Regions from separate parts of the Streptomyces sp. NPDC015144 genome, predicted to be linked through region 3. Evidence: riboswitches for the same ligand, from Rfam matches in the RefSeq annotation. Region 3 holds a riboswitch; each other region holds the start of a gene.
The links. A riboswitch is a leader RNA that binds a small molecule or an ion and turns the genes downstream of it on or off. The one in region 3 is predicted to bind cobalamin.

Region 1 (3,265 bases), on a different contig from region 3:
GCTGCCCTCCAGCTCGTCGCACGCCCTGTTCGGCGGTCTGATCGGCGCGGCCGTGATGTCGGCGGGCTGGTCGTCCGTCAACGGCGGCACCGTCGTCACCAAGGTGCTGCTCCCCGCGGTCGCCGCCCCGATCGTCGCCGGTGTCGCCGCGCTGCTGGCCACCCGGCTGACGTACCGGATCGGCGGGAAGATCCGCGACGAGGCCCAGGAGAAGGCCACCGCCAAGGGCTACCGGGCCGGCCAGATCGCCTCGGCCGGGCTGGTCTCCCTCGCCCACGGCACCAATGACGCGCAGAAGACCATGGGCATCATCACGCTGGCCCTGGTCACCGGCGGGGTCCTGCACCCCGGGGCCAACCCGCCGGTCTGGGTGATCGTCTCCGCCGGTCTCGCCATCGCGCTCGGCACCTACCTGGGCGGCTGGCGCATCATCCGCACCATGGGCAGCGGCCTCACCGACCTCAAGCCGCCGCAGGGCTTCGCCGCCCAGACCAGCGCGGCCACGGTCATCCTGGCCTCCTCGCACCTCGGTTTCTCGCTCTCCACCACGCAGTCGTGCTCCGGCGCCGTGATGGGCGCGGGCCTCGGCCGCCAGGGCGGTGTGGTCCGCTGGTCCACCGCCACCCGGATGTTCGTCGCCTGGGGCCTGACCCTGCCGGCCGCCGGTCTGGTCGGCGCGGGCGCGGAGCTGCTCACCAAGCAGGGCACCTGGGGCGTCGTCGTGGTCGCGGCCCTGCTGGTCCTGGGCTCCGGCTCGATCTGGCTGCTCTCCCGCCGCAAGCCGGTCGGCCACGACGACGTCGCCCCGGGCGCCGGGGCCCCGGCCCCGGTCCCCGCCGAGCCCGCCGGTGTCGTCACCACGGCCATCGCCGCCGTCAGCCCGCCGCCCACCACCGCGGCCCAGGCCGCCACCACCCCCGCCGCCCCGGCCGCGGCCGTCGTGACCGCCCTCCCGGTCACGCCCAAGGCCCCTCAGGACCCGGCGCAGCCCGCCGCCGTCTGACCGGTCCCGCACCGACCGTCTAAGGAATCAGCATGAAAATCGACTGGGCGGCCCTCGGCTCCGTCTTCGGTGTCTCCCTCGTGGTCACCGTCGCGCTGGTGGGTCTCTTCACCCTGGGCATCGTCGGCCTCTCCAAGCAGCCCGAACCGGCTGCGCAGGGCGGCTCCGGCGGCTCGCCGCTGCTGGCCCGCGCCGGCGCGTACGCCTGCTTCGCGCTCTGCGCGGCGGCCGTCGGGTACGGCATCTTCCTGATCGTCGCCTGACCCACCCCGCGCACGCCCGCATCGGGCCGGACACCCCCGGGTGCCCGGCCCGATGTGCGTCTCGGCACACTGCCCCGCCGCAGGTCAACGGCAGGTTGACGGGCCTTCGCGGGGCATGGTGGACTGCCGGAGCCAATTACGGCGACAGCAGAGGAAGCCGGTGCGAATCCGGCGCGGTCCCGCCACTGTCACCGGGGAGCGGTCCCCCACACCGGACGTCACGGCACGCGCGAGCGGGCTGGAAGGCCGGGGGCCCCGCGGATCCGGGAGCCAGGAGACTCTCGTCGCCGGTCACGTCGAACCAGGGCGCGGACCCTGAGTGAGGACATATCGCCATGCCCGGCCGCCATGCGCCCGCCGTCCCAGGCCCCGATGCCTTCCGTACGAGAGTCCGCCGCGGCGCGACGGCCGGCTGAGCCGTGCGAGCCGACCGCATCTTCGCGTACGGCGCCACCGCCGGTCTCCTCGGCGACCTGCTGCTCGGTGACCCCCGCAGGGGCCACCCGGTCGCCGCCTTCGGGCGGGCCGCGGCGGGCGTCGAGCGCCGCCTGTGGCACGACCACCGCGGCTGGGGCGCGCTGCACACCCTGATCTGCGCCGGAGCCGCCGTGGGCGGTGGTGCGCTGGCCGCCCGCGCGGTGCGCCGCAGCCCCGCCGCCTCCGTGGCGCTGACCGCCGCCGCCACCTGGTCCGTCGTCGGCGGCACCTCCCTGGGCCGGGAGGCGCGGGCCATCGGCGGCGCGCTGGAGGCCGGTGACATCGCCCTGGCCCGGGAGCGGCTGCCGCATCTGTGCGGGCGCGACCCGCAGTCCCTGGACGGTCCGCAGATCGCCCGCGCCGTGGTGGAGTCCGTGGCGGAGAACACCTCGGACGCCGTGGTCGGCGCCCTGGTGTGGGGCGCGGTGGCCGGGGTTCCCGGGCTGGCCGGGTTCCGGGCCGTCAACACCCTCGACGCCATGGTCGGCCACAGGTCGCCACGGCTGCGCCGGTACGGCTGGGCCTCGGCCCGCCTCGACGACCTCGCGGGCTGGCCCGGCGCCCGGCTCACCGCCCTGCTCGCGGTGGCCGCCGGGGGCCGCCCCCGGGACGCGCTGCACGCCTGGCGGGCCGACGCCGCCAGACATCCCAGCCCGAACGCGGGTCCGGTGGAGGCCGCGTTCGCCGGGGCGCTCGGCGTACGGCTGGGCGGGACCCTCGCGTACGGCGGCCGGGTCGAACACCGCCCGGTGCTCAACGGGGAGCGCGGCCGGGCCGTGGAGGGCGCGGACATCGAACGCGCGGTGCGGCTGTCGCGGCGGGTCGGCGCGCTGGCCCTCGGCGTGTGCGTGGCGGGGCGGCTCGGTGCCGGCCTCGCCGCACGACGGATCGCCGCGCGGCGGACCGGTACCGGACGGAGGAGCGCATGAGCGGCGGACTGCTGGTCGCCGGGACCACCTCGGACGCGGGCAAGAGCGTCGTCACCGCGGGCATCTGCCGCTGGCTGGTGCGCCGGGGCGTGAAGGTGGCGCCCTTCAAGGCGCAGAACATGTCGTTGAACTCGTTCGTCACCCGCGAGGGCGCCGAGATCGGGCGCGCCCAGGCCATGCAGGCGCAGGCCGCCCGCGTCGAGCCGACCGCGCTGATGAACCCGGTCCTGCTGAAGCCCGGCGGCGACCGCTCCAGCCAGGTCGTCCTGATGGGGAAGCCGGTCGGCGAGATGAGCGCGCGCGGCTACCACGGCGGTCGGCAGGAGGCCCTGTTCGGCACGGTAGCCGACTGCCTGGAGCAGCTGCGGGCCACGTACGACGCGGTGATCTGCGAGGGGGCGGGCAGCCCGGCCGAGATCAACCTGCGGCGCACCGACATCGTGAACATGGGCATCGCGCGGGCGGCGGGCTTCCCGGTGGTGGTGGTCGGCGACATCGACCGGGGCGGCGTCTTCGCGTCGTTCTTCGGTACGACCGCGCTGCTGGCCCCCGAGGACCAGGCACTGGTCGCGGGCTATCTGGTGAACAAGTTC
Region 2 (3,265 bases), on a different contig from region 3:
AGGATCTCGGTGCACAGGTTCGACGAGTGGACGACGCTGCCCGGCTCGGCGGTCTGGTTCGCGGTCCGGTTGGAGGCGTCCTTGAAGGTCATCCAGCCCTGGCCGGTCTGGGCGAGGGTGCGCATCATCCGGCCGTACAGCTCGCGGGCCGGGAGCGTCCGGCGGGCCAGCCCCTTCGCCTCGGCGGCCCGGTACGCGGCGTCGAACGCGTCGCCCCACAGGTCGACCAGGTCGGGCACGTCGACCGGGGAGAACAGCGACCACTCGCCGTCCGCCTCGACCCGGCGCATGAACTCGTCCGGCACCCAGTGCGCCAGATTCAGGTTGTGCGTGCGCCGCTGGTCCTCGCCCGTGTTGTCGCGCAGCTCCAGGAACTCCTCGATGTCCGCGTGCCAGGTCTCCAGGTAGACGGCGGCGGCGCCCTTGCGGCGGCCCCCCTGGTTGACGGCGGCGACCGAGGCGTCCAGCGTCTTGAGGAACGGCACGATGCCGTTGGAGTGCCCGTTGGTGCCGCGGATCAGCGAACCGCGCGAGCGGATACGGGAGTACGAGAGGCCGATGCCGCCCGCGTGCTTCGAGAGCCGGGCCACCTGGTGGTAGCGGTCGTAGATCGAGTCCAGCTCGTCCAGCGGCGAGTCCAGCAGGTAGCAGGAGGACATCTGCGGGTGCCGGGTACCGGAGTTGAACAGGGTGGGGGAGGAGGGCAGGTAGTCGAGCCGGCTCATCAGCCCGTACAGCGCCGCCACCTCGTCCAGGGCGCGCTGCGACTCGTCCTCGGCGAGCCCGGACGCCACCCGGAGCATGAAGTGCTGCGGGGTCTCGACGACCTGGCGGGTGTGCGGGTGGCGCAGCAGGTAGCGGCTGTGCAGGGTGCGCAGCCCGAAGTAGCCGAAGCGGTCGTCCGCGCCGTCGGCCAGGGACTGGTCCACCAGCGCGTCCAGCGCCTGTGCGTGCCGGGCGACGAAGGCGGCGGTGCGGTCCGCGATCAGGCCCTCGCGGTGCCCCACGGCGACCGATGCGGAGAAGGAGACCGCGCCCTGGCCCGCCGCCTCGTCCGCGATGGCGAGGGTCAGCAGGCGGGCGGCCAGCCGGGAGTACGCGGGGTCCTCGGAGATCAGGCCCGCGGCCGCCTCGGTGGCCAGCGAACGCAGCTCCGCCTCGTCCGCCCGCGCGCTGCGGCCGCGCAGGGCGGCGGCGGCGACCCGGCCGGGGTCGGTGTCGGGCAGATCGGCGGTGAGGGCGGTCAGGGTCCGCAGCAGCGCCGCTCCGGGACCGTCCTGTGCGGCTGCCTCGGACTCGACGGACGCGGCGACTGAAGCCGGATCGGCTGGCGCGATGGTCACGTGTTGCTCTCCCACGCTCGGCTCGGGGCCGGCGGGGGAACGGGGCAGCCCGCGGAGGACGCACCCGGGCCGGGGCAGCACTCCGCGCGGCGTCCACCGGCCCAACCGCGAGGCCCGGACGTCTGGGCATCCGGTTCGGTCGAGCCGGATGCGCTGTCGGCAGGTCCTCGGACTGGCTCGGGTGCGCAAAAGCGCACGGGATACACCGTTGCGGGACAGTTCCGGATTCGCACCGGATTCCCCTGCGACGACAGCGAGGATGAGCATACATGTGGGGGCCGCCCGATGAGGCAGCCCCCACATGTTGTGTCGTACGACGCAGGATCAGGCCGCTTCCGCAACGGTGGGCGGCCCGCCCCCGCCCCTCGGGAAGGGGCGGGAACGGGCCGTGGAGGCCCGGTGACGGGCCCTGCCGGAGGGTGTTCCCGGGGCGCCGGGAAGCGGGCCGTCAGTGGCCGCCGGGAGCCCCCGCGGTGGCCGGCGGAAGCTCCGCCCGCACGCCCGGGTCGCCCGCGTCGGCCGTGTAGTCGGCCGGCGAGGTCTCGTCCGTACCGGCGGGCGCCTTCACGGCGTTCAGGACGAAGGTCAGCACCACCGTCACGACCACGTTCAGCACGAACGCGGTGAGGCCGATGTAGCCGATCTCGCCGATGCCGGGGATCTCCGCCGACGAACCGCCGAAGTGCTTCTGGGTCGGCGAGGCGACCCCGTACGCGGCGACCGTCCCGTACACCATGCCGACCGCCCAGCCTGCGAGCAGCGCCCAGCGGTGGAACCAGCGGGTGAACAGCCCGCCGACCAGGGCCGGCATCGTCTGGAGGATCCAGATCCCGCCGAGGAGCTGGAAGTTGATCGCGACGGTCTTGTCCATGGTGAGGACGAAGGCCAGCGCACCGACCTTGACCAGCAGCGACACCAGCTTGGAGACCTTGGTCTCCTGCTCCGGGGTGGCGTCGGGCCTCAGGAAGTCCTTGTAGATGTTGCGGGTGAAGAGGTTCGCCGCGGCGATCGACATGATGGCGGCGGGCACCAGCGCGCCGATGCCGATCGCGGCGAAGGCCACCCCCGCGAACCAGTCCGGGAACATGTTCTCGAACAGCTGCGGGATGGCGAGCTGCCCGTTGTCCACCTTGATCCCGGCGGCGATCGCCATGAAGCCGAGCAGCGCCAGCAGGCCCAGCATCAGCGAGTACAGCGGCAGGATCGTGGTGTTGCGCCGGATCACGTTGCGGCTGCGGCTGGAGAGCGTCGCCGTGATGGAGTGCGGATACATGAACAGCGCCAGCGCCGAGCCCAGCGCCAGGGTCGCGTACCCCCACTGGCCGGCCTCGCCCGGGGCGAGCGCGCCGCGCGGCTTGCCGGTGGCCGGACTGGTCTCGGAGAACGCCTCGCCCGCCTTGGCGAAGATGTCGTGGAAGCCGCCCAGCTTGATCGGGATGTAGATGATCGCCACGGCGATGACCAGGTAGATCAGCCCGTCCTTGACGAACGCGATCAGCGCGGGCGCGCGCAGCCCGGACGAGTAGGTGTACGCGGCGAGCACCGCGAACGCGAGCAGCAGCGGCAGGTCCTTGACGAACCAGTGCGTGTTCTCGCCGCCGCCGACGCCCATCACGTCCAGCACCGCCTGGATGCCGACGAGTTGGAGCGCGATGTACGGCATGGTGGCGAGGATGCCGGTGACGGCGACCGCCAGCGACAGCCCCTTCGAGCCGAACCGCCCGCGGACGAAGTCCGAGGTGGTGACGTAGCCGTGCTTGTGCGAGACCGACCACAGCCGGGGCAGGAAGGTGAAGATCAGCGGGTACACCAGGATCGTGTACGGAACGGCGAAGAAACCCGCCGCGCCCGCCGCGTAGATCGCCGCCGGTACGGCGACGAAGGTGTACGCCGTGTACAGGTCGCCGCCGAGCAGGAACCAG
Region 3 (3,265 bases):
CCGCGCCGAGCGTGGCGTCGGCCACCAGCCGCGCGCCGGCGATCTCGACGGTCAGGGATTCGATGTCGATCCGCATCAGGCGCCTCCGAAGGTGTAGGTGCGGCGGCGCATCAGCAGCACGAAGCACGGCACGCCGATGGCCGCGGTCAGTACGCCCACCGGCAGTTCGGCGGGGGCGAGGACCACCCGGGAGAGGATGTCCACCCAGATCATCAGGACGGCGCCGACCAGGGGGGCGACGGCGAGCAGCCGCCGGTGGTCCGCGCCGACGAGCATCCGTACGCCGTGCGGCACCATCAGTCCGACGAAGCCGATCGCGCCGCTCACCGCGACCACCGCTCCGGTGACGGCCGCGCAGACCACGAAGAGTTCCTTGCGCAGCCGCCCGGCGTCGACGCCCAGGGCGGCCGCCGTCTCGTCGCCCATGGCGAGGGCGTTCAGCCGGCGGGCGGACCAGGCGAGATGGGCGATGCCGCAGAGCACGGCTCCGGCGGCGATCGGCACCGAGGCCCAGTTGGCGCCGCCGAGGCTGCCGAGCATCCACATCATGGCGGAGCGGGCGGCCTCGCCGTGTTCGGCCGCGAAGACCATGAAGGTGGTGACGGCGGAGAAGCCGTAGTACATCGCGGTACCGGTGAGGACGAGCCGCAGCGGGGTGAGGCCGCGCGCGGTGCGGGCGATGGCGTACACCAGCACCATGGCGAGGAGCGCGGCGAGGAACGACGCCGTGGACAGCGCCCAGATGCCCAGGGCGCCGAAGGCCCCGAAGATGAGGACGGCGTTGGCGCCGACGGCCGCGCCCGAGGAGATACCGAGGACGAACGGGTCGGCGAGCGCGTTGCGGACCATGGCCTGCACGGCGATGCCGATGGCGGAGAGCCCGGCGCCGACGACGGCGGCCAGTACGGCGCGCGGGAAGCGCAGCTCCCAGACGATGGTGTACGCCGCGACCTCGTCGGGCGCTATTCGGCCGCCGGTCAGCCCGGCCCACAGGTGGCGCAGCACCTCGCCCCAGGAGAGCCCGGACGCCCCGATGCCCGCCCCGCAGACCAGCGAGAGCAGCAGCGCCACGACGAGGACGGGCACGAGGAGCGCGGGTGACATCCGGCGTGGTGGAGCGGGGCCGGAGGCGGCGCGGGCCGCGCGGGACGGCACAGCGGGCCGTCGGTCGAGGGGGGTGGCCACGGGCGGTTCGCTTTCGCCTCGGGCCGTGCATCTACGTCATCAACGGAGCGGCCCGGACGCGGCGCGCCCGGTGCAGCACCCATCGCAGTCCACGGCGAATTGACAGGAGCCTTCACCGCCACGGGTGATCGGGCTCACGGGGCCCTTTCGGGCACCGTCTACCGTTGCGGGTCAGCGCCGGACTTCGACCGGACTTCCCCCGTGGGGCAGATGCAGCTTAACGCGAACGGTTTGGCGGGTTTCCACCCCGTCCTGGTCCGGGCGGGGCCGCCCTGTTCCTCCGGTGCGGCCGGCGGAGCCGTGGGCGCATCCCCCGAACGGCCGACACGGAGGTCGTCCCGACGGCCGCGCATCACCGACCGGTCCGGCTACCGCCGGGCCCGAACGCGCGCCGAGCATGGGGGGGGCGGGCCCGTACCGTCCGGGCGCCGTCCACGGATTCGCCCGGCTGCTGGGCGGCTGACCCGCCCTCAGGAGCGGCCGCGACGGGCTGCGGCGGCCCGGCGGCCCGAGATCAGGTGCCGGCCGGCCAGCTCCACCACGGTCTCGGCGTCCCGGTCGGCGATCGCCGCGTAGAGGTCCTCGTGCTCCCGCGCGACGCCCTCCAGGTCGTCGTGCTGCCCCAGCAGCCAGCGCATCCTGCTGCGCAGGGTGGCCTGGAGCTCGTTCAGCAGCTCGTTGTCGGCCAGGGCGGTGACCGTCTCGTGGAAGTCGGCGGCGGCCCGGCGGGCGGCCACGGCGTCGCCCCTGGCCGCCGCGCCCAGCTCGGCGTCCAGGTCCGCGCGGAGCTTTTCGAGCCCCGCGCGGGTGCGCCGCTGGGCGGCCAGCCGGAAGGTCAGGGCCTCCAGCGCCGCGCGCACCTCGTCGAGGTCGTCCACGTCCGCCGGGGTGAATTCCCGTACGACGGCCCAGGTCCGGGGCCTGGGGGTGACCAGGCCCTCGGTGACCAGCGCCTTCAGGGCCTCGCGGACGGGCAGTCTGCTCACCCCGAGCTCCGCGGCGAGTTCGCGCTCGACGAGTTTGCTGCCCGGCTCGCGCACACCGTCGATGATCTCGTCACGCAGCTGGCGCGTGACCCGTTCCGACTCGGGCTCGAAGTCCCCAGACCCTGTCATGTGCCCGATTCTCTCATCACCCGGTGCCCGCTCCGGGCAGGCCGTTCCCCGGTGCGGGCCCACCGGGCGGGGCGTAGCCGCGGGTACGGACCAGATCGTGGACGAGCCGGGTGAAGGCGCGGGCGGCGGCGCTCTCGTAGCCGCTCTCCCGGCGCAGCAGGGTCGCGACCCGGGTGGGCAGCGGGGGGTCGACGGGGACGTGACCGAGGTGCGGGTCGTCGTCCGTGACCGCCAGGGGCAGCACGGTGGCGAGGGGGCCGATGCGCCGGACGATCTCGGTGAGGGCCTGGATGGTGTTGGCCTCCACGGCGATCGGGGGGGCGATCCGGTGCCGGGCGAAGTAGTCGTCGACGTGGACGCGTGTGACGAAGTCGCCTCTGAGCAGGGCGAGTTGCTGACCGGCGAGTTCCCGTACCGGCAGGGGACGCTCGTCCCCGGCCCGGTGCGCACCGGTGACCAGGCCGAGGGGTTCGGTGAACAGCGCGGTCGATGCGATGCCCTGGAGGTGGGTTCCCTCGAAGGCGATGCCGAGGTCGAGTTCGTCGGCCAGCAGGCCCGCCTCCATGCGGTCCTGGGGCATCTCCCGGAGGTCCAGGGTGATGCCGGGATGGTGCGCGTGCAGCGCCGCCACGAGCGGGCCGACGAGATAGGCGGTGAAGGTCGGGGTGAGCGCCAGCCGCAGGTGCCCCCGGGCGAGATCGGCGACGTCGAGGACGGCGCGCTCGGCGGCGGCCAGCTCCCGCAGCGCGCGCCGCGCGTAGTGCACGTAGGCGGCGCCCGCGTCGGTGGTACGGACCCCCCGGCCGCTCCGGTCGAGCAGCCGGGCGCCGACGACCCGTTCCAACTGCTTGATCTGCTGCGACAACGTGGGCTGCGAGATGCGCAGCTCCTCGGCGGCGCGCGTGAAGTTGCCGTGCTCGGCGACCGCGATCAGATAGCGGAGGTGACGTAGTTCCGGACCCATG

Region 1: it holds a riboswitch for cobalamin, as region 3 does, so the genes downstream of both, ACF08W_RS33805 (cobalamin biosynthesis protein) here and ACF08W_RS02380 (FecCD family ABC transporter permease) in region 3, are expected to answer to the same signal.
Region 2: it holds a riboswitch for cobalamin, as region 3 does, so the genes downstream of both, ACF08W_RS25945 (ribonucleoside-diphosphate reductase subunit alpha) here and ACF08W_RS02380 (FecCD family ABC transporter permease) in region 3, are expected to answer to the same signal.

Annotation. Positions count from the first base shown of each region.
Region 1 covers NZ_JBIBUU010000033.1:39,738-43,002, reverse strand. The annotation lists gene ACF08W_RS33815 (anion permease) at 1-1,003, shown strand, start outside; gene ACF08W_RS33810 (hypothetical protein) at 1,036-1,266, shown strand; cobalamin riboswitch at 1,416-1,547, shown strand; gene ACF08W_RS33805 (cobalamin biosynthesis protein) at 1,686-2,672, shown strand; gene ACF08W_RS33800 (cobyric acid synthase) at 2,669-3,265, shown strand, end outside.
Region 2 covers NZ_JBIBUU010000017.1:49,936-53,200, reverse strand. The annotation lists gene ACF08W_RS25945 (ribonucleoside-diphosphate reductase subunit alpha) at 1-1,343, opposite strand, end outside; cobalamin riboswitch at 1,484-1,610, opposite strand; gene mctP (monocarboxylate uptake permease MctP) at 1,792-3,265, opposite strand, start outside.
Region 3 covers NZ_JBIBUU010000001.1:542,137-545,401, reverse strand. The annotation lists gene ACF08W_RS02385 (ABC transporter ATP-binding protein) at 1-76, opposite strand, end outside; gene ACF08W_RS02380 (FecCD family ABC transporter permease) at 76-1,185, opposite strand; cobalamin riboswitch at 1,287-1,432, opposite strand; gene ACF08W_RS02375 (GntR family transcriptional regulator) at 1,656-2,300, opposite strand; gene cynR (transcriptional regulator CynR) at 2,317-3,264, opposite strand.